DNA from 3 places in the Saccharopolyspora sp. NPDC049426 genome. Region 2 is predicted to be linked to each of the others. Evidence: riboswitches for the same ligand, from Rfam matches in the RefSeq annotation. Region 2 holds a riboswitch; each other region holds the start of a gene.

What was found. A riboswitch is a leader RNA that binds a small molecule or an ion and turns the genes downstream of it on or off. The one in region 2 is predicted to bind S-adenosylmethionine.
Region 1: linked by a shared signal. The riboswitch ahead of AB0J78_RS13270 (aminotransferase class V-fold PLP-dependent enzyme) and the one ahead of AB0J78_RS14445 (methionine ABC transporter ATP-binding protein) in region 2 are both predicted to bind S-adenosylmethionine.
Region 3: linked by a shared signal. The riboswitch ahead of thrC (threonine synthase) and the one ahead of AB0J78_RS14445 (methionine ABC transporter ATP-binding protein) in region 2 are both predicted to bind S-adenosylmethionine.

What each region holds. Positions count from the first base shown of each region.
Region 1 covers NZ_JBFAPZ010000005.1:314,595-324,817, reverse strand. Annotated here, with positions in the region: gene AB0J78_RS13290 (AsnC family protein) at 1-391, shown strand, start outside; gene AB0J78_RS13285 (hypothetical protein) at 481-765, opposite strand; gene AB0J78_RS13280 (RluA family pseudouridine synthase) at 909-1,793, opposite strand; gene lspA (signal peptidase II) at 1,835-2,344, opposite strand; gene AB0J78_RS13270 (aminotransferase class V-fold PLP-dependent enzyme) at 2,569-3,891, opposite strand; SAM riboswitch class IV at 3,926-4,041, opposite strand; gene ileS (isoleucine--tRNA ligase) at 4,161-7,313, opposite strand; gene AB0J78_RS13260 (hypothetical protein) at 7,570-7,986, opposite strand; gene AB0J78_RS13255 (DivIVA domain-containing protein) at 8,083-8,925, opposite strand; gene AB0J78_RS13250 (YggT family protein) at 8,977-9,264, opposite strand; gene sepF (cell division protein SepF) at 9,285-9,941, opposite strand; gene AB0J78_RS13240 (YggS family pyridoxal phosphate-dependent enzyme) at 10,013-10,223, opposite strand, start outside.
Region 2 covers NZ_JBFAPZ010000006.1:65,100-75,322, reverse strand. Annotated here, with positions in the region: gene AB0J78_RS14470 (fatty acyl-AMP ligase) at 1-75, opposite strand, end outside; gene AB0J78_RS14465 (ABC-F family ATP-binding cassette domain-containing protein) at 289-2,067, opposite strand; gene AB0J78_RS14460 (4-(cytidine 5'-diphospho)-2-C-methyl-D-erythritol kinase) at 2,087-3,043, opposite strand; gene AB0J78_RS14455 (MetQ/NlpA family ABC transporter substrate-binding protein) at 3,344-4,150, opposite strand; gene AB0J78_RS14450 (methionine ABC transporter permease) at 4,252-4,935, opposite strand; gene AB0J78_RS14445 (methionine ABC transporter ATP-binding protein) at 4,932-5,954, opposite strand; SAM riboswitch class I at 6,198-6,287, opposite strand; gene rsmA (16S rRNA (adenine(1518)-N(6)/adenine(1519)-N(6))-dimethyltransferase RsmA) at 6,462-7,331, opposite strand; gene AB0J78_RS14435 (transglycosylase family protein) at 7,441-8,934, opposite strand; partial or broken gene AB0J78_RS14430 (transglycosylase family protein) at 9,557-9,802, opposite strand; gene AB0J78_RS14425 (TatD family hydrolase) at 10,107-10,223, opposite strand, start outside.
Region 3 covers NZ_JBFAPZ010000011.1:306,107-316,329, forward strand. Annotated here, with positions in the region: gene AB0J78_RS24510 (MFS transporter) at 1-1,265, shown strand, start outside; gene manD (D-mannonate dehydratase ManD) at 1,287-2,498, shown strand; gene rpsT (30S ribosomal protein S20) at 2,558-2,818, opposite strand; gene AB0J78_RS24525 (TSUP family transporter) at 3,027-3,833, shown strand; gene AB0J78_RS24530 (EamA family transporter) at 3,857-4,720, shown strand; gene holA (DNA polymerase III subunit delta) at 4,721-5,707, opposite strand; SAM riboswitch class I at 5,805-5,940, shown strand; gene thrC (threonine synthase) at 5,955-7,223, shown strand; gene AB0J78_RS24545 (DNA internalization-related competence protein ComEC/Rec2) at 7,310-9,652, opposite strand; gene AB0J78_RS24550 (ComEA family DNA-binding protein) at 9,649-10,223, opposite strand, start outside.

The sequences.
Region 1 (10,223 bases), on a different contig from region 2:
CCAGGGCGTGTCCGGCGAGCAGATAAGCATCCAGCTCATCGAGGTCGTCGACCCGGCGGACTTCCTGTTCACCGCGGCCGGGTACGAGCTCCAGCCCGGTGAGCGCTCCGTCGTGGTGCACACCGAGATGACCAACAAGGGCCAGGTCCCGTTCGCGTCGCTGCCCGACATGTACCTGGAACTGGTCACCGAGGACGGCTCTCCGGTGGCCAAGGCCCCGGTGTCGATGTCGTCCCGCCCACCGCACCGGATGGGCGTGCAGCCCGGCGAAACAGCCGGTGGCCACACGGTTTACGTGCTCCCGGAGTCCACCGAGCTCTCGGCGGTCCGCTGGACCCCGCAACCGGGCGACCAGCAGCGCACGCTGCTCTGGGACATCACCGACCTCTAGGGGCCGTGCGAGGAGCGCGGCGCAGCCGCTGCTTCAGGCGAGAACCGCTGCGCTCTCGCCTTCGCACCGCCCAGCGGAGCGAGTGCGAATCAGGAGTCGCGGCGGAAGAAGTCCAGCGGGTTGCGCCTGGACTTCTCGGGACGCTGCTTGCTGCGGTACTGCAGCGTCGGCCAGTCGCCGGCGTCGTTCTTGGGGAGCTCGGGCTCCGGCTCGCCGATCACCGACGGCGTGGCCGGGCCGACGTCCTGGGCGCTGATCACCTCGCCGAGGCTGTTCAACCCCTCCGGCGGGGTGTCCAGATCGGCCTGCGGGTCGATCACCGGCATGCCGCGTGGCGGGGTCGGTGTGTCCGATCCCTGAAATTCCTGAGCCATCGGACCCCCTTCGTCGCACGATCCGATCACCACGTTACCTGGTCCACGAGCTGCTCTCGCGGAGGAACCGCTGTTTCAGGTGCGGGTCTCGGCCGGCACCGCCGCGGGTTCTCCAGCGGCTTCGTCAGCGGAACGACCAATTCCTAGCCGTCCTGATCGCGCAACTCGTCCAGCGCTTTCTGCAAGTCTTCCGGGTACTCGCTCTCGAACTGCACCCAGCCTCCCGACGGGTGCTCGAAGGACAGGCTCCGCGCGTGCAGCCACTGCCTGGTCATGGCCAGGCGCCGGGCCAGCACCGGGTCGGCGCCGTAGGTGAGGTCGCCGACGCAGGGGTGCTTGATCGCCGAGAAGTGCACCCGGATCTGGTGGGTGCGGCCGGTTTCCAGCTTGACGTCGATCAGCGAGGCGGCGCGGAACGCCTCCACCGTCTGGTAGTGGGTGATGCTCGGCTTGCCACCGGTGACCACCGCGAACTTGTAGTCGTGCCGGGGGTGCCGGTCGATCGGGGCGTCGATGGTGCCCCGGCTCGGGTCGGGCAGGCCCTGCACGACCGCGTGGTAGCGCTTCTCGACGGTGCGCTCCTTGAACGCGCGCTTGAGCACCGTGTAGGCGTGCTCGCTCTTGGCCACCACCATCACGCCGGTCGTTCCCGCGTCGAGGCGGTGCACCACCCCCTGGCGCTCGGCGGCGCCCGAGGTGGCGATCTGCACGCCCGCCGCGGCCAGGCCGCCGACGACGGTCGGGCCCTCCCAGCCGGGGCTGGGGTGCACGGCGACGCCGATCGGCTTGTCGATCACGACGATGTCGTCGTCCTGGTGCAGGATCTTCATGCCCTCGACCGGCACGGCCACCACCTGCAGCGGCTGCTCGGCGGCAGGCAGGGTGATCTCCAGCCAGGAACCGGCCATCAGCCGGTCGGACTTGCCCGCCGGGCTGCCGTCGACCAGCACGTCACCGGCCTCGGCGAGTCCGGCCACGGCGTTGCGGGACAGGCCGAGCAGCTTGGACAGGCCCGCGTCGATCCGCATGCCTTCCAAGCCCTCCGGCACGGGGAGGTTTCGGAGTTCGCTCACGACTTGCCGGCCTTCTGCTTGCGGTGGACCGTCCCGTCGAAGTCGCGGCCCAGCAGGGACAGCAGCACAACGAGGATGCCGCCGCAGGTGATGCAGCTGTCGGCGACGTTGAACACCGGGAACACCTGGCCGCCGGGCGCCAGGAAGGACAGGAAGTCCACCACGTGCCCCTGCAGCGGGCCGGGCGCCCGGAACAGCCGGTCGCCGAGGTTGCCGCAGGCACCGCCGAGCACCAGGCCGAGGCCCACGGCCCAGCCCGGCGAGCGCAGCTTCGGCGCCAGCCACACGATCACGCCGACCACGGCGATGGCGAGCAGGGCGAGCAGCCAGGTCAGGCCGGTGGCCATCGAGAACGCGGCACCGGGGTTGCGCAGCACGTCGAGGTAGAACAGGCCGCCGAGCACCTTCACCGGCGGGTTGCCCTCCAGGTTCGCGACCACGGCGATCTTGGTCACCACGTCCAGGGCCAGCCCCACCGCCGCCACTCCGAACAGCAGCGCCAGCAGCTTCCCCGACCCGCCCTTGCGGGCGCCGGAGGCCGGGTTCGACTCGGCGGACTCCGACGCGGAGGCCGCCTGCTCAGGAGGTGGGTGCTCGGTGCTCACACCGTCATTGTCCCCGACCCGGACGACCACCGGTGCACCAGGACCACCGGTCGAATTTCGCGCGAAGTTCGACTCCCGAAGTTCGAACTCGAATTTCGCGCGAAATTCGAATCCCGCACCCTCGTTCAGGGCAGGAACGGCGGGAGGGGGCGGTGGTCCTCGGTGGGCTCCCAGCGGCCGTCCACCTGCCGGTAGATCGCTGCAGGACCGTCGCTGACCAGGGATTTCAGGGCCTCGACGAGGCGGTCGACGTGCTCGGCCGTGGTGCCGAGGCCGATGCTGGCGCGCAGCGCCCGCTCCGCGTCCGAGCCCGCTCGGGCCAGCAGGTTCTTGGTGCCGAGGTGAGCGCAGAACAGTCCGTCGCGTACTCCGATGGCGTGCTCGGCCGACAGCGCGGCGGCGATCAGTCCCGGGTCCTGCCCGTCGATGGTGAAGCTGACGACGCCGACCCGGTCGTGCCCGGTGCCGAACAGGCTCAGCTCGCGCAGCCCGGGGATCTCGGCCAGCCCCGCGCGCAGGCGCCCGAGCAGCGACGACTCGTGCTCGACGACGCCCTCCCAGCGGGTGGCGAAGGTGCGGCAGGCGGTGGCCAGGGCGTGCACGCCGACGGTGTTGGGCGAGCCGGCCTCGTGCCGCTCGGGTCCGGTGGTCCAGCTGACCGCGCGCTCGTTGACCGCGCGGGTCGCGCCGCCCCCGGCGAGGTGGGGTTCTGCGGCGTTGAGCCAGTCGGCGCGGCCGATCAGGGCTCCGGCGCCGAAGGGGGCATAGAGCTTGTGGCCGGACAGGGCGGCGTAGTCGACGTCGAGCTCGACGAGGCGGATCGGGCGGTGCGGCGCGAGCTGCGCGGCGTCCAGCACGGTCCGGGCTCCCCTGCGGCGGGCCACGCGGGCGAGCTCGGCGACCGGCCACAGCTCGCCGGTGACGTTGCACGCCCCGGTCAGCACGGCCAGCCGCGGCCCCTCCGGGCACTCGGCCAGCGCCGCGTCCAGGGCAGCGACCGCGTCGGCGGGCGTCTCGGGGGCGGGGATGCGGCGGACGTTGCGCCAGGGCAGCAGCGCGGCGTGGTGCACGGTGTCGAACACGACCACCGAGGTGCCGCGCGGCACGGCGGAGGCCAGCAGGTTCAGCGCGTCGGTGGTGTTGCGGGTGAACACGACCTCGTCGCCCTGGCGGGCCCCGACGAAGTCCAGCAGCACCTGGCGCGCGCCCTCGTAGACCCGGGTGCACACCTGCGAAGCGAACCCGGCGCCCCGGTGCACGCTGGCGTAGTACGGCAGCAGTTCGTCCACGGCGTCGCGCACGGCCGACAAGCAGGGGGCGCTGGCGGCGTGGTCGAGGTTGGCGTAGTTCGCGGTTCCGCCGGTGACCAGGGGAACCCGCAGTCCGGCTCCGACAACGCCGGGGACGGCGACGGACTGGCTCGGAACATCGATGACGGCTGAAGACATCGCGACCCTCCCGGGGCCTCGAGGGCCCTCGGCGGGCCCGCGCTTGCCGAGCCGCACTGCGCGACCGGCCAGGTCTTCACCCGGGGCACCCCACCGCGGTAGGAGGGTTGCCGGCCAGCAAGCCGGGGCTTGACGCTGGCACTCATGACCTTCGCGGCGAAGGCTAGCCCTCGCCGCGCTCGACGACAACGCCGTCCCACTTGGTGGGCACGGTGTGCGAACGAGGCCCCGGGAGCGGACTCCCGGGGCCTCGATGCGCGAAAGCGGGGTCAGACGCGGGAGACCGCGACCTTGACCTCCACACCGTCGCCGACGGTGCCGGTGGCGGCGTCGGCCGCGTCACCGGGGTTGACCGCGTCGGCCAAGGTCTCGCCCGCGATGAACTCGCGGTGAGCCTCGACCGCCTCGACCACCTCGGCCGGGGCCTCGACGACGACCGTGATGCGGTCCGAGACCTCGAAACCGGCGTCCTTGCGGGCGTTCTGGATCACCCGGACGACGTCGCGGGCCAGGCCCTCGGCCGCCAGCTCCGGCGTGACGTCGGTGTCGAGCACGACCAGCCCGTCACCGCCCGGCAGCGCCGCCGCGGCACCGGAGTCGGTCGAGACCAGCCGCTCGGTGAACTCGCCCTCCTGCAGCTCGATGCCCGCGGCGACCACAGCGGACCCGCGGTGCTGCCAATCACCGGCCTTGACGGCCTTGATCACGGTCTGCACGTCCTTGCCCAGGCGCGGACCGGCCGCGCGGGCGTTGACCGCGATCTCGAAGTGACCGTGCGCGGCCACGTCGGTGCTCAGCTCCAGGCCCTTGACGTTGACCTCGTCGCTGATCAGGTCGGCGAACGGGCGCAGCGCCTCGGCCTCCGGCGTGGCCACCACCAGCTTGGCCAGCGGCAGCCGGACCCGCAGCTTGTTGGACTTGCGCAGCGCCAGCGCCGAGGAGCACACCTGCCGCACCTGGTCCATCGCCGACACCAGCGCGGCATCGGCGGGCAGCTCGTCGACGAGCGGCCAGTCGGTCAGGTGCACCGAGCGGCCACCGGTGAGCCCGCGCCACACCGCTTCGGCGGTCAGCGGCAGCAGCGGGGCCACCACACGGCAGGTCACCTCCAGCACGGTGTGCAGCGTGTCGATCGCGTCCTTGTCGCCCGCCCAGAACCGGTCCCGGGAGCGGCGCACGTACCAGTTGGTCAGCACCTCCAGGAACTCCCGCACGTTCGCGGTCGCGGTCGCCAGGTCCAGCGAGTCCATCGAGGACTGCACGTCGCCGACCAGCTCGTGGGTCTTGGCCAGCACGTAGCGGTCGAGCACGTGCTGGCTGTTGGTGCGGAACTCCCCGCTGACGCCCTCGGCGTTGGCGTAGAGCGCGAGGAAGTACCAGGAGTTCCACAGCGGCAGCACCGCCTGGCGCACCGCGTCCCGGATGCCGCGCTCGGTGACGACCAGGTCGCCGCCGCGCAGGATCGGGCTCGACATCAGGAACCAGCGCATCGCGTCGGAACCGTCGCGGTCGAAGACCTCGTTGACGTCCGGGTAGTTCTTCTTGGACTTCGACATCTTCAGCCCGTCGTGGCCCAGCACGATGCCGTGCGCCACCACGTTGCTGAACGCCGGCCGGTCGAACAGAGCCGTGGCCAGCACGTGCAGCGTGTAGAACCAGCCGCGGGTCTGCCCGTGGTACTCGACGATGAAGTCACCCGGGAAGTGGTGCTCGAACCACTCGGCGTTCTCCATCGGGTAGTGGACCTGCGCGAACGGCATCGAGCCCGACTCGAACCAGCAGTCCAGCACCTCCGGCACCCGGCGCATCGTCGACTTGCCGGTCGGGTCGTCCGGGTTGGGCCGGGTCAGCTCGTCGATCTCCGGGCGGTGCAGGTTCGCCGGACGCACCCCGAAGTCGCGTTCGAGCTCGTCCAGCGAACCGTAGACGTCGGTGCGCGGGTGCTCGGGGTCGTCGGAGACCCACACCGGGATCGGTGAACCCCAGTACCGGTTGCGGGAGATGTTCCAGTCGCGGGCGTTCTCCAGCCACTTGCCGAACTGGCCGTCGCGGATGTGCGAGGGAACCCAGTTGATCTGCTTGTTGAGCTCGACCATCCGGTCCTTGAACTGGCTCACCGCCACGAACCAGGACGACACCGCCCGCTGGATCAGCGCGTTGTCGCAGCGCCAGCAGTGCGGGTACTGGTGATCGTAGGTCTCGTGGCGCAGCAGCAGTCCGCGTTCCTTGAGGTCGCGGGCGATGTGCTTGTTGGCGTCGAAGACCTGCACGCCCTCGTACGGCGGCACCTCGGCGGTGAACTTGCCGTGCGAGTCGACCGGCACCACCGGCACGATGTCGGCGGCGTCGGTGACGAGCTTGTCGTCCTCACCGAAAGCCGGTGCGATGTGCACGATCCCGGTGCCGTCGTCGGTGGTGACGTAGTCGGCGGCCAGCACCTGGTGGGCGTTCTCCCGGCCGGCGAAGAAGTCGAACGGCGGCTCGTAGCGGGTGCCCAGCAGGTCGGAACCCTTGTACCGGGCCACCACTCGGTCGGCGACGTCCTCGCCGAGCTCGCGGGCGTAGGCCGGCAGGCGGGCTTCGGCGAGCAGGTAGCGCTCGGTGCTCTCGGCGGGTGCGACCAGCGCGTAGTCCACGTCGGGGTGCACGGCGGCGGCCAGGTTGGACGGCAGGGTCCACGGCGTCGTCGTCCACACCAGCGCGAGCGCGCCGTCGAGGTCCTTTCCCGGCGCGGTCAGGCGCAGGCCCACCGTCACCGCGGGGTCCTGGCGCGGCCGGTAGCCGTCGTCCATGCGGGTCTCGGTGTTGGACAGCGGCGTCTCGCAGCGCCAGCAGTACCAGAGAACCCGGTACCCCTCGTAGACCAGACCCTTGTCCCACAGGGTCTTGAACGCCCACATGACGCTTTCCATGTAGTCCAGGTCGAGCGTCTTGTAGTCGTTCTCGAAGTCCACCCAGCGCGCCTGGCGGGTGACGTAGTCCTCCCAGTCCGCGGTGTAGCGCAGCACCGAGGTCTTGCACGCCTCGTTGAACGCGGCGATGCCCATGTTGTCGATCTCGGCCTTCGAGGTGATGCCGAGCTGCTTCTCCGCCTCGACCTCGGCGGGCAGGCCGTGGGTGTCCCAGCCGAACCGGCGCTCGACCCGCCTGCCGCGCATCGTCTGGTAGCGCGGAACCGCGTCCTTGACGTAGCCGGTGAGCAGGTGGCCGTAGTGCGGCAGGCCGTTGGCGAACGGCGGGCCGTCGTAGAAGACGTACTCGTTGGAGCCGTTGTGGCCCGCCTCGCGCGCGTCGATGGAGGCGCGGAAGGTCTTGTCGTCGGCCCAGAAGTCCAGCACCTGGCGTTCGATCGCCGGGAACGCGGGCTGGGCCGCCACGCCGCGCTCGTCGGACGCGCCGAAGGAAACCTTGGGGTATGCCATCGCGGAGCTGCTCCTCGCAATGTGTCGTTGCCGCCCTGGAGGACGGGGACGACGTCCCGGACTCACCGGGCACCGCGGTACCACCCCGCTTGCCGACGGCGCGAACGCCGACGGCCACTCGATTGCCGGCTGTGACGGGCCGGACCCGTCCGGTTCTACTGAGGCGCCCGCGGGCGCCCGTTCTTCCGGAGGCTCCCCGGTGATGGCCGGATCAACGCCTGGTCTTCACAGAGTACCGGGATCTCGCCAGTTGTTTTCACCGGCTCCGGCCGGACTCCGCCGCGATCGTCGCGTTGGGCGCGCACCGGGCGCACGGCGTGAAGCCGAGCTCCCGAGCCTCCCCGAGCTCCAGCGGCAGCGTCTCCGCTTCACCGAGCCACTCGCAGGTCCGCACGTGGTAGCGCGGACGTTCGTCGACCACCACGACCTCGGCGTCCGGATCGGCCGCCTCGGCCGCGTTGCTGCGTTCCTCACCCGGTTCCGCGCCCAGCGGCCGGGCCAGGGTGGTCTTCCTGCCCTTCCGGCGGGTCCTGATCCGGTCGGCGATCAGCAGCGCCGCCCCGAGGGCGCTGGCCAGGACCGAGATCCACGCGAGGCCGGAGCCTCCGCCGAGCACGGCCGCCACCAACGTCGCGGCGGCCACCAGGACCAGCAGCAGAACGACCAGCAGCACTAGCTTTCCCGTCTCTCGCCGTTCCCCTCTCGACAGACACCGGCGGTGACGGGCCATGACCCATCACCGCCGGTGTGCCAAGTCTTGAACGGGGAATCAGCCCGCTTCGGCCGCCCTGGCCCCGAAGCTGTAGCTGGTGGCCTGCTGACCGGAACGGCTTCCGCTGCTGCTGCTCTCCGCTGGCGCGGCAGAGCCTCGGTCCTGCAGTTCGCGAAGCTGAGACTCCAGGTAGGTCTGCAGTCGAGTGCGGTACTCGCGCTCGAACGTGCGGAGAGTCTCGATCTTCTTCTCGAGGGCGTTCTTCTCGTTGGTGATGTTGCCCATCACCTCAGCGTGCTTGCGCTGCGCATCGCGTTCCAGGCTGGCGGCCTTGTCGCGCGCCTGCCGCTCAAGCGTTTCCGCCCGGGTTCGGGCGTCGTTGAGCATCGTCTCGGCTCGGGTCCGAGATTCGTTGACCATGCTGTCGGACTTCGAACGAGCCTCCGACAGCAGCTGCTCCGACTTCGTCCGGGCCTCGGACAACATGCCGTCGGCCTCGGCCTTGGCCTCACCGGTCAGCCGGTCGGCCATCTCCTGCGCGAGGCCCAGAACCTTGGCGGCCTGCACGTGGTGATCACCGCCCGGAGAGGTCTGCTCGGCAGCGGTCGGCGCCGGGACCGGGGTGAGCCGGCGCGGTTCCTCCGGTGGGGCGGCTGGGGTCGAGGCAGCGGCGGACGCAGCCTGGCTACGGGCGTCGTCCAGGTCGACCTGGGCCGACTGCAGCTGGGACTCCAGCTGCTCCACCTGGCCACGCAGGTCGTTGTTCTCCTCAACCAGCCGGGCAAGCTCGGCTTCAACCAGGTCGAGGAATGCATCCACCTCGTCCTCGTTGTAGCCCCGCTTGCCGATCGGAGGTTTGCTGAACGCGACGTTATGCACGTCGGCGGGGGTCAGGCCCACAAGATCACCTCACGCACTCCTTCGGCAGCTGCGGGTCGGTCGGGTTCCCCGTCACCCGGCCGGTTGCACCAGTCGCATCAGTATGAACACGACCAGCAGCAGCACCATAATCGATAGGTCCAGTCCGACGCCGCCGATCCGGACCGTCGGAATCACCCGACGCACCAACTTTACGGGTGGGTCGGTCACTGTGTAGATGCTCTCCAACGCGATTGCAACCCCCCCAACGGGTCGCCATTCGCGGGCGAACACTCTCACGAGTTCCACCACGATACGCGCCGTGAGCAGGAGCCAGAAGAAGAACAGAACGTAGAACAGGACGATCTGCACCGGGTTCACACCTTCAACTGTGCCACCACTCACCCGTAGTTGAAAAAGGCCCCCTCTGCTAGCCGTCGCTTGTCCTCCGCCGCGACGTCGACGTTCGGCGGTGAGAGCAAGAACACCCGGTTGGTGACCTTCTCGATCGAACCCCGCATCGCGAACGCCAGACCTGCGGCGAAGTCGACCAGACGCTTCGCGTCGGCCTCCTCCATCTCGGTCAGGTTCATGATCACCGGCGTGCCGTCTCGGTACTGCTCGCCGATGGTCCGCGCTTCGCTGTAGCTGCGCGGATGCAGAGTTGTGATCTTGCTCAAGTTGAACTGGGTGCCCGTGTCGGTCACCGCCCGCAAACGCGAAACGCTGTCACTTCGCGGCTGATCGTTGGGCAGAGTGCTGCGCGACGGCGTCTCGGACGCCCACTGCCGCCGCGGTCGCGGCGGCTCCCGGAACTCCTCGGCGTAGGACTCGGTCTCCGCGTCGGCTTGGAAGCCGCCGCGGGTGCCCGCCGACCTGCGCCGGGGCACTGCCCGGTCGTCGTCGTACGCGCCCCGGTCGCCGTAGGTCGGACGGGAGTCGTACGCAGGACGATCATCGTCGTACCGCTCGCGGTAGGCGATCTCGTCCTCGTACTCGTCCACCTCGTCGGCCGGGACCATGCCGAAGTAGGCCTTCAACTTGTGCAGAGCGCTCATCGGCATGCCCTTCCTCTGCGGCTCCCTGACACCGAGCACGAGGTGGCCGGCCTTCGACCCCCTTTTGACGGCTACGGCGAGGTTAACCGCCGCCCACCGAGCAGCGCGGTTCCGACACGCACCCTGGTCGAGCCGTGGGCAACGGCACTTTCCAGGTCACCGGACATCCCCGCCGACACATCCACAGCTTCGGGGTGATCAATGCGCAAGCGCTCGGAGATCGACAAAAGTGTGTCGAACGACACAGCTGCGTCGCCACCGAGCGGAGCCACCGCCATCACT
Region 2 (10,223 bases):
GGTGACGAGCCCGCGAGCCCCTTCACCGGAGTTCCGCCGAGCCGACGCCACCAAGGTCTCCACGAACCGACTCATGTGACGCAGCTTACGATCCGGACAACCCGGTGGCACGCCTCGACGCCCGACCGTGCACCCGGAAAACTCCGGTAATCGGGTGCCCGATTACCGGAGTAATCCGTCACCCCCGTCGACAGCGGAGGGTTCCGTTCGCACCTTCAGGGATTTCCAGGCCGAAAAGGGCCGCCGAGCGCCTCCGAGAAGTGAGGGGTCCGCCTTCGTCGGCATTCACTACCCGAGCTGGTCGGCCAGCTCCATCCAGCGGGTTTCGAGGTCGTCCTTCTCCTGCTGCAAGGACTGGAGCTCCGCGTTGAGCTTGGCCAGGCGGTCGGGCTCGGTGGCCGCCTCGGCGAGCTTCTCGTGCAGGTCGGACTCGCGCTTGGCGAGCTTGTCGAGCTGCCGCTCGAAGCGGGAGAGCTCCTTGCGCGCAGCGTGCTCCTCGGCGCCCGACAGACCCCGCGACTCCGGCGCGTCGGCGGCCTGCTTGCCGACGCTGCTCTCCGCCGCCAGCAGCGAATGACGCCGCTGCAGGTACTCGTCGATCCCGCCGGGCAGGTGGGTGAGCTTCCCGTCGCCGAACAGCGCGTGGACGCTGTCGCAGACCCGCTCGACCAGGTACCTGTCGTGCGAGACCACGATCATCGTGCCCGGCCAGGTGTCGAGCAGGTCCTCCAGCTGCTGGAGGGTGTCGATGTCCAGGTCGTTCGTCGGCTCGTCGAGGATCAGCACGTTCGGCTCGGCCATCAGCAGCCGCGCCAGCTGCAACCGGCGGCGCTCACCACCGGAGAGGTCACCGACCGGCGTCCACTGCCTTCCCTTGCCGAAGCCGAACCGCTCCCCCAGCTGCGAGGCGGACAGCTCGTACTTGCCGAGGGTGACCGTCTTGGCGACGTTCTCGATCGCCTCCAGCACCCGCCAGTTGCCCGGCAGGTCGTGCAGCTCCTGCGTCAGGTGCGCCATCCGCACCGTCTTGCCCTCGACGCGCTTGCCCGCATCCGGTTCGCGCTCCCCCGCCAGCAGCTTGAGCAGCGTCGTCTTGCCGGAACCGTTGACGCCCACCAGACCGATCCGGTCGCCCGGCCCGATCCGCCACGTCACGTTCTCCAGCAGCGCCCGGTCGGCGATCCGCAGGTCGACGTCCTCCAGCTCCAGCACCGTGCGGCCCAGCCGGCGCTTGGCGAAGGCCAGCAGCTCGACGGAGTCGCGCGGCTCCGGGACGTCGGAGATCAGCGCCTCGGCCGCCTCCACCCGGTACCGCGGCTTGGAGGTGCGGGCCTTCGCGCCGCGCTGCAACCAGGCGAGTTCCTTGCGGGCCAGGTTCTGCCGACGCTCCTCGGTGGCCTGCGCGATGCGTGCGCGTTCGGCGCGCGCGAAGATCCAGTCCGCGTAGCCGCCCTCGTACTGCTCGACCTTGCCGTCCACGACCTCCCAGGTCCGGTTGCAGACGGTGTCGAGGAACCAGCGGTCGTGCGTGACGATCACCAGCGCGCACTTGCGTTCCAGCAGGTGGTCGGCCAGCCAGCGCACACCTTCGATGTCGAGGTGGTTGGTGGGCTCGTCGAGCACCAGCAGGTCGAGGTCGCGCACCAGCGCGGCGGCCAGCGCCACGCGGCGGCGTTCCCCACCCGAGAAGTTCTTGACCGGGGTGTCCAGACCGAGCCGCGTCATGCCCAGACCGCCCAGCACCGAGCGCACCCGCGGGTCGGCGGCCCACTCGTGCTCGGCGGCGAAGCCGTGCGGATCGAGGACGGCGTTGCGCACGGTGGCGTCCTCGTCCAGCTCGGTGCGCTGGGTGACCACGGCCATCCGCAGGTCGCGGGACTGCGAGACCCGACCGTCGTCGGGTTCCGCGAAACCGGCGAGGACTTCCAGCAGCGTCGTCTTGCCGCCACCGTTGAGGCCGACGACGCCGATCCGCTCGCCTTCCGACACGCCCAGCGACACGCCGTCCAGCAACGGGCGCACGCCGTAGGACTTGCTGACCGTTTCCAGGTTGACCAGGTTCACCATCGAGGTTTCGACTACTCCATCACGCGTGGACTTGGGGCGGGGTGGGGCGATGGGCCGGCTCCTCGGAGACGACCTTGGCGCCCGGCACCGGGCCGTGCGCGACGCGGACGGTCCGGCAGACGCCCGCGCCGGAGAGCTCCGCGGCGACCCGGACGGCCTCGTCGGAGTCGGTGCACAGGAAAGCGCAGGTCGGACCGGACCCCGAGACGACGCCGGCCAGCGCGCCCGCCTGCACGCCCGCGCGCAGCGTGCGCCGCAGGCCCGGACGCAGCGAGACCGCCGCGGATTGCAGGTCGTTGCCCAGCAGCAGCGCGAGCTGCCGGGGATCGCCGGAGGCCAGCGCCTCCAGCAGGGGTTCCACCTCACCGATGCGGCCGTTGCCGTTGTCCGCGCGGAGGCGGTCCAGCTCGCCGTAGACGCCGGGAGTGCTCAGGCCTTCGCGATCCAGCGCGATGACCCAGTGGTAGGTGTGCCGGGCCAGGACCGGGACCAGCCGCTCGCCGCGTCCGGTGCCCAGGGCGGTGCCGCCCTGCAGCGAGAACGGCACGTCGCTGCCGATCTTCCCGGCGAGCTCGCTGAGCTCGTCGCGGCCCAGTTCCAGCCGCCAGAGCTGGTTGACCGCCTGCAACGTGGCGGCGGCGTCGGCGCTACCACCGGCCATGCCGCCGGCGACCGGGATGCCCTTGTTGATCGAGATCCGCACGCCGGGGTTCTCCGGGTCGCGCCCGCAGTGCTCGGCCAGCAGCCGCACCGCTTTCCACGCGAGGTTCTCCGGGCCGGTGGGGACCTCGTCCGCTCCCTCGCCCTTGACCTCGATGGCCGGATCGTCCGCTGCCACCACCGTGACGTCGTCGGTCAGCGACAAGGCCTGGAAGACGGTGACCAGCTCGTGGTAGCCGTCCGGACGCGCGTCACCCACCGAGAGGTGGAGGTTCACCTTCGCCGGGACGCGGACGGTGATCGGTGTAGGAACCACGGAGAGCACACCAAGAGCCTACGTGGCCGAAGAACCCCACCGCCCACTTCCCTGCGCACAGCCCCACCCCAACCACAAACCTCCCGGTGACCAGCCCCCTGATCCCCACCGGCCGGAACCCCGATCACCCCGGTATTCGGGCACCCGATTACCGGAGTGATCAGGTCCCCGATTACGGCGGTATTCCGGTCCAGGATTACCGGGGTGATCCGGTGTGCCTGGCTACGGCGGGATCGGGTGGGTGAATGCCGGGGTGGTCGGTGATCGACCAGCCCCGGCATCCGTGGCACGCCGTGAGCGTCAGGAGGCGGGGACGACGCCCACTCCGCCCCACTCCTGGGTGATGAAGTCCTTGACCTGCTGGCTGCGAAGCAGCTCGGCGAGCTTGAGCACGCGCGGGTCCTTGGCCAGCGCCGGGCTGGTCACCAGACCGTTGGCGTAGGGGTTGCCCTGCGCGCTCTCCACCAGCAGCGGGTTCGACAGCTTCGCCTTGATCGCGTAGTTGCCGTTGACCACCGCCGCGGCCGCGTCGTCGACCGAACGCGGCAGCTGGTCCGGGGACAGGTCCTTGAGCTGGACGTTCTTCGGGTTCTCCGCGATGGCGGCGTCCAGCCGGGTGCCGACGGTGGCCTCCGGCTTGAGCTTGATCAGACCGCCCTGCTCCAGCAGCTTCAGGCCGCGGAACTGGTTGGCCGGGTCGTTGGACAGCGTCACCGTGGCACCCGCGGGCAGCTCGGCCAGGGACTTGGCCTGCTTGGAGTAGACGGCCAGCGGCTCCAGGTGAACCGGCTCGATCCAGGTGAACTCGCCGCCGCGCTCCTTGCGGTACTCCTCCAGGTACGGCACGTGCTGGAAGTAGTTCGCGTCCAGCTCGCCGTTGGCGACGGCCTCGTTCGGCCGGTTGTAGTCGTCGAACTTCTCGATCTCGATGTCGATCCCGGCCTGCTGGGCCAGGTTGTCGTCGACGTACTGCAGGATCTCGCCGTGCGGCGTCGGGCTGACGCCGATCTTCAGCGGCGCGTTGGGGTCTTCGGCGGCAGAACCACCACCGCAGGCGGCCAGCAGCACCCCGGCCGAGGCGAGCAGTGCGGCGAAGCGCAAACGCATGTCGTGCGTCCTTTCGAACAGCCCGTTTTCAGGCAGGCAGGGTCAACGCACCGTCCTTTTGGGACGGATGCGCGATGGGTTTTCTCCGCGGGAGGGAGGATTCAGCCGGCGGCGGTGCGCCGGCGATCGACGAGCTTGGCGGTGCGATCGGTGATCAGCTGCATCGCGAAGGCCAGCACCCCCAGCACCACGACGGATCCGTAGAGGATCCGGTCGTCGTAGCCCTGGAAGCCGTCCTGGATCGCGGTCGCGCCCAGGCCACCGCCGCTGATGGCACCGGCCATCGCGGCGTAGCCGATCAGCGCCACCGCGGTGACGCCGACGGCTCCGACCAGCGCTGCTCGGGCTTCCCCGAGCAGCACCGTGCACACGATCCGCAGCCTGCTGGAACCGGTCGTGATCGCGGCTTCCACCACGGTGAAACCGACCTCGCGCAACGCGTTCTGCGTCAGCCGCGCGAAGAACGGGATCGCACCGATGGTCAGCGGCACGATCACCGCGCTGCTGCCGATCGAGGTCCCGATCAGCAGCCGGGTGAACGACGCCAGCACCACCAGCAGCACCACGAAGGGCACCGAGCGCACCACGTCCACGATCACGCCGAGCACCTTGTTCAGCACCGGTTTCGGGTTCAACCCGACCGGAGAGGTCAGGTGCAGCAGCACACCCAGCGGCAACCCGCCGACCACGGCCAGCACGGTCGCCACCAGCACCATGTAAAGCGTTTGAAGCGTTGCCTCGCCCAGTAGTTCGCCGACCTCCGACCAGGGGGTCACATCAGTCACGCAGCAGCAACTCCGTCAACGCTCACCGGGGCGCGCCGGACGTGCGCGTCCCGCTCGATCATCCACTTCAGCGCCGCCTCGGAACGCTCACCGGTCAGGCCGATCTTGAACTTGGCGACCGGGGTGTCGCCGAGGCGGGTCAGGCCACCGCCCAGGATCGCCAGGTCGACGGCGAACCGGTTGGAGGCCTCGGGGAGCAGCGCTCCCACAGCGGCGAAGCCGACCAGCACGACCTCGGCGACCACGTCGTGGCGACCCGAAGTCGGGCGCAACGACTCGGCCTGGTCGGTTTGGGGCAGCAGGGTGCCGCTGACCTTGCTGCCGGGCTCGGCGACGAGGTCCAGGACCTTGCCGTGCTCGACGACCTGGCCGTCTTCCAGCACCGCGACGTCGTCGGCGATCTTGCGCACCACCGCCATGTCGTGGGTGACCACCAGGACGGTGACGCCGAGCTCGGCACGCGCGCGGTCGAGCACGGTCAGCACCGAGTCGGTGGTGGACGGGTCCAGCGCGGAGGTCGGCTCGTCGGCCAGCAGCACCGAGGGCTTGGCCGCCAGCGCGCGGGCGACCGCGATGCGCTGGCGCTGACCACCGGAGAGCTGGTCCGGGTAGGCCGCCGCCTTGTCGGTCAGGCCGACGAGGTCGAGGAGTTCACCGACGCGGTTGCGCCGCTGCGGGCCGCCGATGCCTGCGGCCTCCAGCGGCAGCGCGACGTTGCCCGCGGCGGTGCGCTGGCGCAGCAGCGAATCGCCCTGCGGCACAACGCCGATCTGCCTGCGGGCGGCGCGCAGCGCCTTGCCGTCCAGCGACACCAGGTCGGTGCCGTCGACACGGATGGCACCACCGTCGGGCTTCTCCAGCAGCGCGATGCACCGGGCCAGCGTCGACTTCCCCGCTCCGCTCGGTCCGACCACGCCGCACACCGAACCCGCGTTGACCTCCATCGACACGCCGTCGAGGGCGCGGACGGCGCTGCCGTTGTGCTGGAACGACTTGGTCAGGTTCTCGACTGAGATCACGATCTGCTCCACATCAGCTCGCGATGGCCGCGCCCGCGTTCGGGCAGCAGCCATGGGGAACTTCTAAGGGAAAAGGAAGAGAGGGAAGGGCCAGGTCACATCTCGCGACGACAGGCGCAGGTCGTGCGCCTTCCGTGGTCGATGAACCGTCGCTGCGTGAGCAGTTCCCTGATGTGGGGTACCTCGAACCGGGCGTTGCCGCTGGCAGACAGGTTCGCTAACCGCGCGTTGGAATCCACAGCTACTCCATCGGTCCTGGCGTTAGCACCTGCCCGCGAGGGGTGGTTGCTGCGGCGTCAACAAGCCAGGTCTCTCAGCCGCTCGGGATGGATTTCCCGAATAGTAGACCCCATCGACAGTGCCCGACGCAAGCTGATATCGGTGACTGACCGAAATCGTTTGCCAGATCACATACCGGGTGGAGCGGGAATTTTTCCGCAGCGGGTGGTGTTTTGGTCACCCTCAGTGATGTCGCAGCGCGTGGCCGCAAGCCCCCGGACGAGTGGTTCAGCTGCTCGACCCGGATGACGCGGCCTCCGCGATCCGGGCGAAATCGGCGATCCCCAGCTGCTCTCCGCGCGTCGTCGGATCGACACCCGCCACGCGCAGCAGCTCCTCCGCCCGAGCCGCCGAGCCGGCCCAACCGGCCAGCGCGCCCCGCAAGACCTTGCGCCGCTGCGCGAACGCCGCGTCGATGACGCGGAAGACGTCCTCGCGCGCCGCGTTCGACGGCGGATCAACGCGGTGGAAGGCCACGAGCCCGGAATCCACGTTGGGCACCGGCCAGAACACCTTGCGCGGCACCGGACCCGCGCGGCGGACGTCGGCGAACCACGCCGCCTTCGCGCTCGGCACCCCGTAGGTGCGGCTGCCGGGTTCGGCGGCCATCCGCTCGGCGACCTCGGACTGCACCATGACCAAGCCCTTGCGCAACGTCGGGAGCTCGGCCAGCAGGTGCAGGACCACAGGCACGGCGACGTTGTAGGGCAGGTTGGCGACCAGCGCGGTCGGCGGCTTCGCGAAGTCCTCCGCGCGCACCCGCAGGGCGTCGGCGGGCAGCACGGTCAGCCGGTCGGCGAGGCCGGGGGCGAACTCCTGCGCGGTCCGCGGCAGCCTGGCGGCCAGCACCGGGTCGATCTCCACGGCGACGACCTCTCCGGCCACCGGCATGATCGCCAACGTCAGCGAACCGAGCCCGGGACCGACCTCCAGCACGACGTCATCGGCGCCGACCTCGGCGACCGAGACGATCCGGCGCACCGTGTTGGGGTCGTGCACGAAGTTCTGGCCGAGCTTCTTGGTCGGCTTGATGTCCAGCTCGGCGGCCAGCCGACGCACGTCGGCCGGGCCGAGCAGCGTCGCCTGCTGGTCGTCCACGGTGCAAGAACCTACCTGCGCCGCTCTCCCCGCGTCTCACCAGGGCGAACAACGCGAGAAGGGCGCCACCGGAATGCAACGGTGGCGCCCTCCGCGTGGAATTTCGAGATCAGTCCAGGCCGAGCTTGGACGAGCAGGACGGCCATGCGCCGTAGCTGCCTCCGCGGGCGTCGCGGACCTTCTCGGCGACCGCGATCTGCTGCTCGCGGCTGGCCTGGTGCGGGTACGGGGCGTACTGGTCGCCGCCGTAGGCGTCCCAGGTGGACTTGTCGAACTGCAGGCCACCGTAGTAACCGTTGCCGCTGTTCATGGCCCAGTTGCCGGTCGCCTCGCACTGGACGAGCTTGTCCCAGACATCGCTGTTCGGCGCGGGCTTGCCACCGACGCGGACGACCTTCTCGACCGGCGCCTTGGTGACCTTCTCGTCGACGACCTCGCGATCCGACTCCTCGCCGTTGCGCGTGGAGATGCGGGTGAACTGGATCTTCTCGCCGGCCTCGCCGGGAGACTCGACCCGCTCCTCGCCCTTGAACATCGAGTTGTCGACGATCTCGCGGACCGGCGGCGGAACCGGCACGGTCACGCTGATCACGGAGCTCTGCAGCCGGTCGATGCGCACCTCGGCGCCGGTGACCAGCTTGGCGTCGGCACCCGGGGTGACCTTGTCGTCCGGACCGAGCTTGAGCTTCCGCTCCTTGACGAGCTCGTCGATGTTGGCGGCGGTGGTGGTCAGCTGCTGCGGCGCACCACTGCCGTCGATGAGCGTGATGTCCTTCTGCGTGCGGACCGACAGCTCCATGCCCTGCTCGGGCACCGGCATGCTGCGGTCCGCGTTGAGGACGGCGCCGTCGGCGTTGACGCCGAGCTGGCGCAGGGCCTGCTCGACGGTCACCGAGCGGACCCACTCCTCGCGGACCTCGCCGTCGACGTTGAGCTTGAGCATGCGACCGCGGTCGAGGGTGATGGTCTCGCCGTGGCCGACCTCGGCCTGCGGGGAGGGGCTCAGCGCGTCATGCGCGCCGACGCGGATGCCCTGGTCCTCCAGGACCTCGCCCACGGTGTCGTCGTAGGTGTTGACGGTGCGCGTCTGCCCGTCCACCTCGACGGTGACCGACTTGTCCATCGCGGCGGCGGCGCCACCGGTGCCGGTCAGGCTCAGCAGCACGCCGGCGACCGCGCCCTTGAGGAAGCGGCGCTTCCAGACGGTCAGCGCCTCGGTGACCTGCTGCGGCGGGAGAGCGCCCGCCTCGCCCTCGGGCATCGCCTCGAGGAAGTCCATCGGGGGCAGGACGGTCGTCTCGGCGTTGATCAGCCGGATGACCTCGTCGACGTCGATCTCGGCGGTCGCGAGCACGTCCTCGGCGTCGGGGCCGAGCACGTCGTAGACGTCCTGCGGGGTGATCTCGAAAGCACCTGGCGGGAAGCTCGGGTGCTCGTCGGACCACTGGGGGTCCGGGCGGTCGAGCAGGCCTACCGCGGTGTGCTGCTCGGTCGGCTGGACCGGGGTGAACCAGTCAGTCGCCGCGTCAAAGGAATCGGCCCAGTAGCCGTTGTTCCGCGGGGTCGCGAAACCGGCATGGCTGGGCTCGCCACGTCCGTTCACAGGGTCGTTACCTCCCGAAGGCGCAAAGTCGCGACCGCGAAGAACTGAACGTGAGAAGCGTTGGGCGAGTTCATGTTTCTCGCGCAACCCCTCTCGTTCCTCGCGTGCGCACAACCTTCGTGCTTCGTGTCTGTATCCGACTCCCGCAAGCCAATTGCCGCCTAGCCAGCCGCGAGCTCCTTGCGCTCACCGCAGACTTCCCCGACGTACACCGGCGAGACTAACGGGCGTTCCCCATGACTGGTTGTCATCGGTTACGGGGCCGAGACTCTACCGTGATCATGCGGGGGCGCCAAGGACCCGATTCGGACATGTGAGTCCGATTACGCTTGTTTGCCACGCAACCCAACACGATGTGTAGTCAAGATCGGTAAAAATTAGTCCATTCGGGGGGCACCTGCAGGATTCGTTAGCAGCCACCCGAGCCGCTTGCGTGACATATAACACGGGCCCGACAGGCGCTGTAACCCATGATCAACGGGGGTGCGGGCCTGCGGAAACGACCCCGGACAACGGTCCGGCCCGAGCGCTGAGCGCGCTCGGGCCGGACCTCCCCTCCCCACGCACGAGGGAAACGAGTTTCCCCCGCGACGATCTTTCGCGTTGTTGCGGCGACTTCACGTCACCGCGGCAGTCCCAGCTTCCGCGAGCACGCCGGCCAGGCGCCGTAACCGCCGCGGGCGTCGTGCACGTTCTGCGCGATCTGGATCTGCTGCTCGCGCGACGCGCGATGCGGGTAGCGGTTGAACCGCTCACCGCCGTGAGCCGCCCATGTGCTGCGGCTGAACTGCAGGCCGCCGTAGTAGCCGTTTCCGGTGTTGGCGGTCCAGTTGCCGCCGGACTCGCACCTCGCGAGCCGGTCCCACACCACAGCTCGATCGTCATTCGGGGCTGCCGCGGCGTTCGGGGCCACCGCGACCAGGGCGCTACCGCTGATGGCGACTGCCGCCGCCACGGTCCACTTCGTGAATCTATGCAACTTCACTGCACATCCTCACAACCGATGGTTCCGGTGTGGGAGGACCTCCGCGAGCGATTTCCCCGCGGAGTTCGGGGTGTCCCCCCGTTCCGGCTTCCACTGTGGACGGTAGGAGTCGGCGGGCGGACCGCAAGCGGGCGCAGGAGGAGACCTCCTACCAGAAACCGCAGCGTAGGGAACTACAGGGCTGTGATTACCCCTGTTCGAGCCCGAACACTCGCTCAGCCGTGGCCGTGGTGGCTACCGCGAGCTCATCAGCGTTCACGCCACGGAGTTCGGCGAGGTCACGAAGGGTGTAATTGACGCAGTA
Region 3 (10,223 bases), on a different contig from region 2:
GCACGATCGCCGAGTACTACGACTTCTTCATCTACGGCACCGCATCGGCGCTGGTGTTCAACAAGGTCTTCTTCCCCGAGGTCGACCCGCTCGTGGGCACGCTCGCAGCGTTCTCCACCTACGCGGTCGGGTTCTTCGCCCGCCCCCTCGGCGGCCTGGTGTGGGGCCACGTCGGCGACCGGCTCGGCCGCAAGAAAACGCTGGTCTACACGCTGCTGCTCACCGGCCTAGGCACCTTCGTGGTCGGCCTGATGCCCACCTACGAGCAGATCGGGCTGTGGGCGGCGATCATCCTGGTCCTGGTCCGGTTGCTGCAGGGCTTCGGAGTCGGCGGCGAGCAGGGCGGAGCACTGCTGCTCACGGCCGAAGCCGCGCCACCGGACAAGCGCGGCTTCTACGCCAGCTTCGTGCAGATGGGCTCGCCCGCCGCCTACCTGATCCCGACCGTGCTGTTCGCGGTGCTGGAGGCGCAGCTGCCCGAAGAGGCGTTCCTCTCCTGGGGCTGGCGCATCCCGTTCCTGCTCAGCGCCGTCGTGGTGATCATCGGCCTGTACATCCGGATGCGGGTGCCCGAATCGGAGACCTTCGAGGCCGTCAAGGAGCAGGAACCGCAGCGCGCACCAGTGAAGGTGCTGCTGTCGGACCACCGCCGCGAGGTCTTCGGCGGCATGCTCGCCAAGTTCGTCGAGGCCGCCGTCTTCCCGCTCTACACCGTCTTCCTCGTCTCCTACGCCAAGGCGCACGACATCGACAGCGGGATCGTGCTGGACGCGGTGATCATCGCGATCGTCGCCGAGCTGATCCTGCTGCCGTTCTGGGGAAAGCTCACCGACCGCATCGGCCGCCGCACCACGTTCATCGGGGCCGCCGTGCTCAACCTGGTGCTGGTGGTGCCCGCGTTCCTCGCCGTGGAGAGCGGCAACGTCGTGCTGATCACGCTGCTGATGATCGCCGGACTGGCCTTCGGTCACGCCGGGACCTACGCGCCGCAGGCGTCCTACTTCCCCGAGCTGTTCCCCTCCAGCGCCCGCTACAGCGGCGTGTCGGTGGTGTGGCAGTTCGGGGCGATGATCGCCAGCGGCCCGTTCACCGTCGTCGCCTCCGCGCTGCTGGTGCTCGCCGGGGGCGGCTTCACCTGGGTCGCGGTGTACGTGGCGGCGCTGATCGTGCTGAGCCTCATCGGCCTGCGCTTCCTCCCCGAAACCGCGCCGAACCGCCGCGGCGGCACCGAGTACGCCGACTGGCCCCGCACCGAATCGAACTAGCCGATCGCAGAGAGGACCGAGTTGTCCAAGATCGTTGATGCCAAGGTCATCATCACCGCTCCCGGCCGCAACTACGTGACGCTCAAGCTCACCACCGCCGACGGCGTGGTGGGCTGGGGTGACGCCACGCTCAACGGGCGTGAGCTCGCCGTGGCGTCCTACCTGCGCGACCACGTCTGCCCGCTGCTGATCGGCCGCGACTCCCAGCGCATCGAGGACACCTGGCAGTACCTGTACAAAGGCGCCTACTGGCGGCGCGGCCCGGTGACGATGACGGCGATCGCCGCGGTCGACATCGCGCTGTGGGACATCAAGGGCAAGGTCGCCGGGATGCCCGTCCACCAGCTGCTCGGCGGCCCCGCCCGGGACGGCGTGCTGACCTACTGCCACGCCACCGGCGAGGACGTCCCCGCGCTGCTCGACGACGTCGCCGCGCACCTGGACCAGGGGTTCCTGGCGATCCGGGCGCAGGCGTCGGTGCCCGGCGTGGACAAGGCCTACGGGGTTCCGGCCAAGGGCGAGTTCTACGAGCCCGCGTCCTCAGCGGTCCCGGAGGAAGGCCACTGGGACACCGAGTCCTACCTGCGGCACGCGCCGCAGGTGCTGGGCGCGGTGCGGGAGCGGTTCGGCTTCGACTTCCACCTGCTGCACGACGTGCACCACCGGCTCACCCCCATCGAGGCCGGACGACTCGGCAAGGACCTCGAAGAGCACCGCATGTTCTGGATCGAGGACCCGACCCCGGCCGAGGACCAGAGCGCGTTCCGGCTGATCCGGGAGCACACCACGACTCCGATCGCGGTCGGTGAGGTGTTCAACTCGATCTGGGACTGCCAGCAGCTGATCACCGAGCGGCTGATCGACTACATCCGCACCTCGGTCTCGCACGCGGGCGGCATCACGCACCTGCGGCGGATCTTCTCGCTCGCCGAGCTCTACGGCGTGCGCACCGGCTGCCACGGCGCCGGCGACCTGTCGCCGATCTCGCTGTCTGCCGCGCTCAACGTCGACCTGACCGTGCCGAACTTCGGCATTCAGGAGTACATGGGCCACACGGAGCAGACCGCGGAGGTGTTCCACTCCGGCTACACCTTCGCCAACGGCTACCTGCACCCCAGCGACGAACCCGGACTCGGCGTGTGGGTCGACGAGGAGGCCGCGGAGCGGTTCCCGTACGAGCCCCGGTACCTGCCGGTCAACCGCCGCCGCGACGGCTCGATGCACGACTGGTGAAACGCGGAACGGCCCCTTTCCCACCACGGGAAAGGGGCCGTTTCTTCGACTGAGAAAACTCAGATCTTGTTCACGCGGGCGGCCATCGCCGACTTCTTGTTGGCGGCCTGGTTCTTGTGGATGACGCCCTTGCTCGCGGCCTTGTCCAGCAGACGACCGGCGGTCTGCTGCAGCTCGACGGCCTTGTCCTTCTCGCCGGCGTCAGCAGCCGTGCGGAACTTGCGGATGGCGGACTTCAGCGTGGTCTTCACGGCCTTGTTGCGCTGGCGGTTCGCCTCGTTGGTCTTGATCCGCTTCATCTGGGACTTGATGTTGGCCACTGGTGCGCCTCTTCCTCGTCAGTCGAATCGCGTGCCGCACTCGATCGGCCCGGCCCGAAGACCGGTTTTCCTCCACGGCGGAATGCCGTACGACACGGTCGTCCATGTTAACAAGGCTCACCTGCGCGTTCGCCGGGTGGTCCGCGCGCCGCGAGGACGCTCACAACCGCTCGGAATCCGCTGTGCGCAGGCCATACGGTGACCCCTCGTGCTGACCGCGTTGAACTGGCCCGGATTCGCCGACCTCACCCTCGCCGGGCTGCTGTTCCTCTGCGCGGCGGCGTTCCTCGCCGGAGCCGTGGACGCGATCGTCGGCGGCGGTGGCCTCATCCAGCTGCCCGCGATGCTGATGCTGCTGCCGGGCGGCGAGGTCATCTACTCGCTGGCCACCAGCAAGGTCGCCGCGATCGCCGGAACCTCGGCCGCGGCCCGCACCTACGCCAAGCGCACCCCGATGGACTGGCGGGCCGCGCTGCCGATGGCCCTGGTGGCGCTGGTCGGATCGCTGGGCGGAGCGGCACTGGCCGATGCGCTGCCCTCCTCGGTCCTCAACGTCGTGGTGCTGGTCGCGCTGGTCGTGGTCGGCATCTACACGTGGCGCAAGCCCGATCTCGGCTCGGTCGACGCTCCCCGGTTCGCGCGTCGGCTCCAGCTGGTGCTGATGCTGCTCGGCGGAGCGGTGATCGGGTTCTGGGACGGCATCGCCGGGCCCGGAACCGGCTCGTTCCTCGTCTTCTGGCTGGTCAGCCTGGTCGGCTTCGCCTTCGTCACCGCATCGGCGACCGCGAAGGTCGTCAACGTGGCCACCAACCTGGGCGCGCTGTTCTTCTTCATCCCGGCCGGAAAGGTCCTGTGGGGTCTGGGGCTGGTGATGGCCGCCAGCAACATCGCGGGCAGCGTGCTGGGCGCGACGGTGGCCGCCGGTCGCGGATCGGCGTTCGTGCGGCGGGTGTTCCTGACGGTCGTGGTCGGGCTCGTGGTCAGCCTCGGCTGGAAGATCGCGCTCAGCAGCTGATCGGAACTAAGCTCCCCGGACTCATGGGGGCTGCCGCAGTCGTTCTCGTCGTCCTGGCCGCTTTCGCGCACGCCGGTTGGAACTTCTTCGCCAAGCGCGCAGGCTCGTCCGGGGCGGGTTTCGTGTGGCTGACCGCGACCTGCTCGGCGGTGCTGTACCTGCCGGTGGCCGCGGGCGCGCTGCTGGTGACCGGTGCTCCCCCGCTGGGCGCGTGGCTGGTGGGCGTGCTGGTCAGCGCCGTCATCCACCTCGGTTACTTCCTGCTGCTGCAGCACGGCTATGCCGTCGGCGACATGTCCGTGGTGTACCCGCTGGCCAGGGGCACCGGGCCGATGCTGTCGATGCTGGTGGCGGTGCTGGTGCTGCACGAGCGGCCTGGCTGGCTCGGGGTGTGCGGCGGTCTTCTGGTGGTCGCCGGAGTCTTCGTGATCGGTCTGTCCGACGGGGTGCCGCGCGCCGGGGCGAACCTCGCCGGAGTCGGGTTCGGACTGCTCACCGGAGCGCTGATCGCGACCTACACGGTGTGGGACGCGCACGCCGTGACCGGGCTGGCGCTGTCACCGCTGCTGTTCGACTGGGCCAACAACCTCTCCCGCAGCGCCATGCTCGCGCCCTACGCCGCACGGCGGCGCGATGCGCTCGTCCGGACATGGACCGAACACCGGCGGGAGATCCTCGCCGTCGGGCTGCTGTCTCCCCTGGCCTACATCCTGGTGCTGTTCGCGATGCAGATGGCGCCGGTGAGCCTGGTGGCCCCGGCGCGGGAGCTGAGCATCGTCATCGCCGGGCTGCTGGCTTGGCGGCTGCTCGGCGAGGCGCAACCGGTGCGGCGGATGACCGGTGCGGTCGTGGTGCTCGCCGGAGTGGTGCTGCTCGGCGTGGCGTGATCAGTTGCGCTGGTTGCGCAGCGAGACCAGGCGCAGAACCGTCTTCTCCAGGGCGTAGTCGGCGTCGGCGGCCATGCCCTTCACACCCGCGTTGACCTCGGCGACGACCTGCAGCGCCGCGGCCAGGCTCGTCGGCGTCCAGCCGCGCGACTGCGACTGGGCCTTCTTGACCTTCCAGGCGGGCATGCCGAGATCGCCTGCCAGGCGGTAGGGATCGTTGCGCCCTCCCGCCGCCGCGACGCGGCCGATGGTGCGGACCGAGTCCGCGAGGGCGTCGGCGATGAGCACGTGCGGCACGCCGAGCTGGATCGCCCAGCGCAGCGCCTCCAACGCTCCCGCCCGGTCACCGACCACGGCCTTCTCCGCGACCGCGAACCCCGTCACCTCGGCGCGGCCCCTGTAGTAGCGGCCGACCGCGTCCGCGTCGATCTTGCCGCCCGTGTCGGCCACCAGCTGCGAGGCCGCGGCCGACAGTTCTCGCAGGTCCGAGCCGACCGCCTCGATCAGCGCGCTGACCCCGCCGGAGTCGGACTTGCCGCCCGCGCGGCGGATCTCGTCGCGGACGAAGGCCTCGCGGTCGGCGGGCTTGGTGAGCTTCTTGCACTCGGTGACCCGGGCGCCGACCTTCTTCAGCGCGTTGGGCAGTTCCTTGGCGTGCTTGGCCCGCCCGCCACCGTTGTGCAGGACGATCAGGGTCACGCCCTCGGCCGGTTGCTTGGCGTGCACCAGCAAGGCTTCGGCGATCTCCTTCCCGGCGTCCTGCGCCGATTCGATCGCGAGCACGCGAGCCTCTGCGAACAGCGAAGGACTCAGCATTTCGGCCAGCTCCGGAGGGGTGAGCTCACTCACCTTCACCCGGCTGAAATCGGCCTCCGGATCGGCCGCGCGAGCTGCCCCGACCGCAGCCCACATCGCGCGCTCCACCAGCAGCTCTTCGTCTCCGAGAACCAGGTGCAGCGGGTCCGCGACAACGGTCGGTGAGCTCATGGAGGAATGGTCCCACGGGCCCGCGACAGTCTCGCCATCTGGATGCGCACTGGCCAGAGATGCATTGGTTCAACTAACGTTGCCCTCACAACCGAATAGCTCATCCAGAGGGGCAGAGGGAACGGCCCGTTGAAGCCCCGGCAACCGTTCGTCCGATGCATCGTGCAAAAGCCCGCGCGAGGTCACGGACGGAACAGGTGCCAATTCCGACCCGTCCGCGGGACAGATGAGGAGAGGACCTCGCGCGATGACTGCTGCTGCCCCCGCCAACACGACCGCCGGCAAGAAGTTCGATCTCGGCAACGCCGTCGAACTGGTGTCCAAGGAAGAGGGACACCGGCAGCCGCTGGCCCCCGAGTTCGTCTCCCTCGAAGACTTCTCGCCCCTTGAGGTCGCCTACGACTTCGGCAAGATCCGCCGCGAGGAGATCGAGGCCGGTCCGCGTTCGATCTGGCGCTACAAGCAGTTCCTGCCGGTCCCGGGCAACGTCGACCAGATCCCGAACACCGAGCCCGGCTGTACCCGCTTGATCCAGGCGGACAACCTCGCCAAGGCCCTCGGCGTGAAGAAGATCTGGATCAAGGACGACACCGGCAACCCCACGCACTCCTTCAAGGACCGCGTCGTCGCCGTCGCACTGGCCGCCGCCCGCGAGTTCGGGTTCAAGGTGCTGGCCTGCCCGTCCACCGGCAACCTCGCCAACGCCGTGGCCGCCGCCGCTGCCCGCGCCGGCTGGGACTCGGTCGTGCTGGTGCCCAAGACCCTCGAACGCGCCAAGATCCTGATGAGCGCGGTCTACGACGGCTCGCTGCTGGCCGTCGACGGCAACTACGACGACGTCAACCGGCTCGCGACCGAGCTCGCCGGGGAGCACGAGGACTGGGCGTTCGTCAACGTCAACGTCCGGCCCTACTACTCCGAGGGCTCCAAGACCCTGGCCTTCGAGGTCGCCGAGCAGCTGGGCTGGCGCATCCCCGAGCAGATCGTGGTGCCGATCGCCTCCGGCTCGCAGCTGACCAAGGTCTACAAGGGCTTCAACGAGTTCGCCCAGGTCGGCTTGGTCGACGAGAGCCCGGTGAAGATCTTCGGCGCGCAGGCGTCCGGCTGCTCCCCGGTCTCCACCGCCTTCCGCAACGGCCACGACGTGGTGCAGCCGGTCAAGCCGGACACCATCGCCCGCTCGCTGGCCATCGGCGCCCCCGCCGACGGTCCGTACGTGCTCGACATCGTCCGCAAGACCGGCGGTGCCATCGAGGACGTCACCGACGACGAGGTCCGCGCCGGCATTCGCCTGCTGGCCCGCACCGAGGGCATCTTCGCCGAGACCGCCGGTGGCGTGACCGTGGCGACCGCCAAGAAGCTCATCGAGGCCGGCAAGATCGACCCGGACGCCGAGACGGTCCTGCTGATCACCGGTGACGGCCTCAAGACCCTGGACGCCGTCGAGGGCCAGCTCGGCCCGAAGGCCACCGTCGCCCCGAACACCGAGTCGGTGAACCAGGCTCTGGGCCTCTGATTCAGTTTTAGGCGAATCCTCCTCTCTCACAGGTGGGTGGTTGTCCCGGCGGGACGACCACCCACCTTTTTGTCCACTTCGGACGCTCAGTTGTCGGTGGCGCGCAGCGGGTCTCCACGTGCGACGAAGCGAGGTCCCCGCGGTCCGGGGAGGACCGCGATATCTCCTTCCTGGTCGGTGCGCAACACCCGGGTTCCCGCGCGGGCCAGCGTGTCGATCACGAACGGGTTCGGGTGCCCGTAGTCGTTGCCCGCGCCGACGCTGATCAGCGCGAGCCTCGGCCGCACCGCGCGCAGCAAGCGCGGTGTCGTGTAGCGGGATCCGTGGTGCGGAACCTTGAGCACGTCCGCTCGCAGGTCCGCGCCGGAGGACACCAGACGTCCCTGCCCCGGCAGCTCCACGTCACCGGTGAGCAGCACGCGTCCCGCCGGCGTGGTCGCGCGGATCACCAGCGACGAATCGTTGGCGTCGTCGGCGGACTGCGTGCGGGTCACGCCGGGATCGGGGGCGAGGACGTCGAGCACGAGGCCCGGCCACGCCAGCCGCTGCCCGGCCTGCAGGGTGACGATCGGCGTGCGGTGCGCGCGGGTGTCGCGCACCAGGTCGTCGAAGGCCCACTTCGGTTCGCGCAACGGCCCGATCGCCACCGCGCCGACCGAGGCCTCACCCAGCACCGTGCGCAGCCCGCTGACGTGGTCGGCGTGCAGGTGCGTGAGCACCGCCATCGACACCCGGTGAATCCCCAGGCGCCGCAGGCAGTTCGCCGCCCGGCGCGGATCCGGGCCGGTGTCGACCACGACGGCCTCCTCCGGCCTCCCGGTCGCCAGCACCAGTCCGTCGCCCTGCCCCACGTCGCAGGCCACCACGCTCCAGCCCTGCGCGGGCCAGCCCGGCAGCATGGTGCGCACCGGCAGCACGACCAACGCGCTGAGCAGCACCGCGACCACCGCGAGCAGCCGAATCCTCCTCCCTCGCAACGCGATCAAGCCCACCAGCAGCAGAACCGCCAGCAGCAGTCCACCGCCGGTGCCCGTCGGCCAGTCGAACACCGCGCCCGGCACCGCCGAGGCGCGACCGGCGACCAGCAGCACCCATTCCAACTCCGGCCCGGCCAGCACGACACCGACCGCCGCGGCCCACGTCGACACCGGTGCGAGGACGGTGGCCAGCACGCCGAACACCGTCGCCGGGGCGATCACCGGCGCCGCCAGCAGGTTGGCCGGCACCGCCACCAGGCTCACGCCTCCGGAGATCGCGGCGATCAGCGGCGCAGTGACCACGTGCGCGGCCACCGGAACCGCGATCGCCTCGGCCAGCCCGACCGGGACGCCCCGCGTCCGCAACGCCGCCGCCCACACCGGCGCCAGCAGCACCAAACCCGCCGTGGCCGCGACCGACAAGGCGAACCCCGCGCTGACCGCCAGCTCCGGCAGCAGGAGCAGCAGCCCGATCACGCTCGCCGCCAGCGCCGGCAGCGCCGAGCGGCGACGGCCCAGCACCAGCGCGAGCAGCGTGATGGCTCCCATCACCGCGGCGCGCAGCACGCTCGGTTCGGGCCCGGTCAAAGCGACGAACCCGACCAGCGCCGCACCAGCGCCCAGAGCGCAGACCACCGGACCCATGCCCAGCAGGCGCAGCAGCACCAGGACCGCGCCGCACACGATCGCCAGGTTCGCCCCTGAGACGGCCGTGAGATGGCTCAGGCCCGCCGTCTCGAACTCCTGCTCCACCTCCGGGTCCAGGCCGCTGGTGTCGCCGACGACCAGTCCGGGCAGCAGCCCGGCCGCGTCCGGCCCCAAGTGCCGTCCGGCGACCTCGCGCAGCCCCGCACGCATGCCCGCGGCCACGCGCTGCCACTCCGGCGGCGCCGCGACCTCGCCCGGCGCCCGGTAGACCGGAACCACCGCCACGACGAGCTGTCCGTCGTGCGGCGCTGCCGCCTTGCCCCGGACGGTGAGCCGCTGCCCGGCGATCAGTCCGCGCCACGACTCGGTCGGGACCAGCAGCACCACCGAACCGCCTGCCGCATGACGACGTCCGGCGATCTCGGCTGTCAGCAGCTCCGCTCTGGCGAGCGAGCGGTCCTGCGCCCGGCTGGCGCCGAAAGCGGCCCCTCGCAGCGGAGTTGGCGCGGACGTCAGCTCCACCCGCAAGGCCACCTGCTCACCGGAACCCGCCGCGCGGCGGAGCGGATGTTCTTCGACGTCGTGAGCCCGGACCGCGATGGCGGTCGCCGAGACCGCGGCGAGCAGCAGAACCACCAGCACCGCCTTGGACCCCGTCCGCCGTGCGATCATCAGGAACACCGGGAGAGCCGCCACCAACGCCGCCACCGCGGCCGGCCCCCAGCCCGCCAGCAGACCGAGCAGCGTCACCGCCCAGACCGCCGCTGCCGCCGGGACCAACCGCAGGTCCAGCCGCCGGATCACACCCGCACCAGATCGCGCAGCTTGGACAGCCGAGCCTCGCCGATCCCCCCGACCTCCCGGAGCTGGTCCACCGAGTCGAAGCGACCGTGTTCGGTGCGCCACTGCAGGATTCGCTCGGCGGTGACCTCGCCGACCCCTGGTAGTCCATCGAGCTGCTCCTTCGTCGCGGTGTTGAGGTTGACCTCGCCGTCACCGCCACCACCGGCTCCGGGCTGCCCCGGCTGGGCCTCCGGTGGCACCGGGATGGCGACGTAGAGCTGCTCGCCGTCGGCCAGACGACGAGCGAGGTTGAGTCCGGTCAGGTCGGTGTCGGGAAGCGGCCCGCCCGCAGCCGACACCGCATCGGCGACCCGCGCGCCGGCGTCGACCGTGACCAGGCCGGGGCGCTGGACTCGGCCGACGACGCTGACCACCAGCTCAGCGGGAGCGGCGGCGCTGGTCGACACCGGTGGTGGCGGTGCGGGAAGCGGTGGCGGAGCTGACTCGGCCGTCGGGCGGCCGGACCAGGCGAGTACGAGCACGCCGAGCAGCACGAGGGCAGCGACCAACGACAGCGCGAGCACGCCGGCGC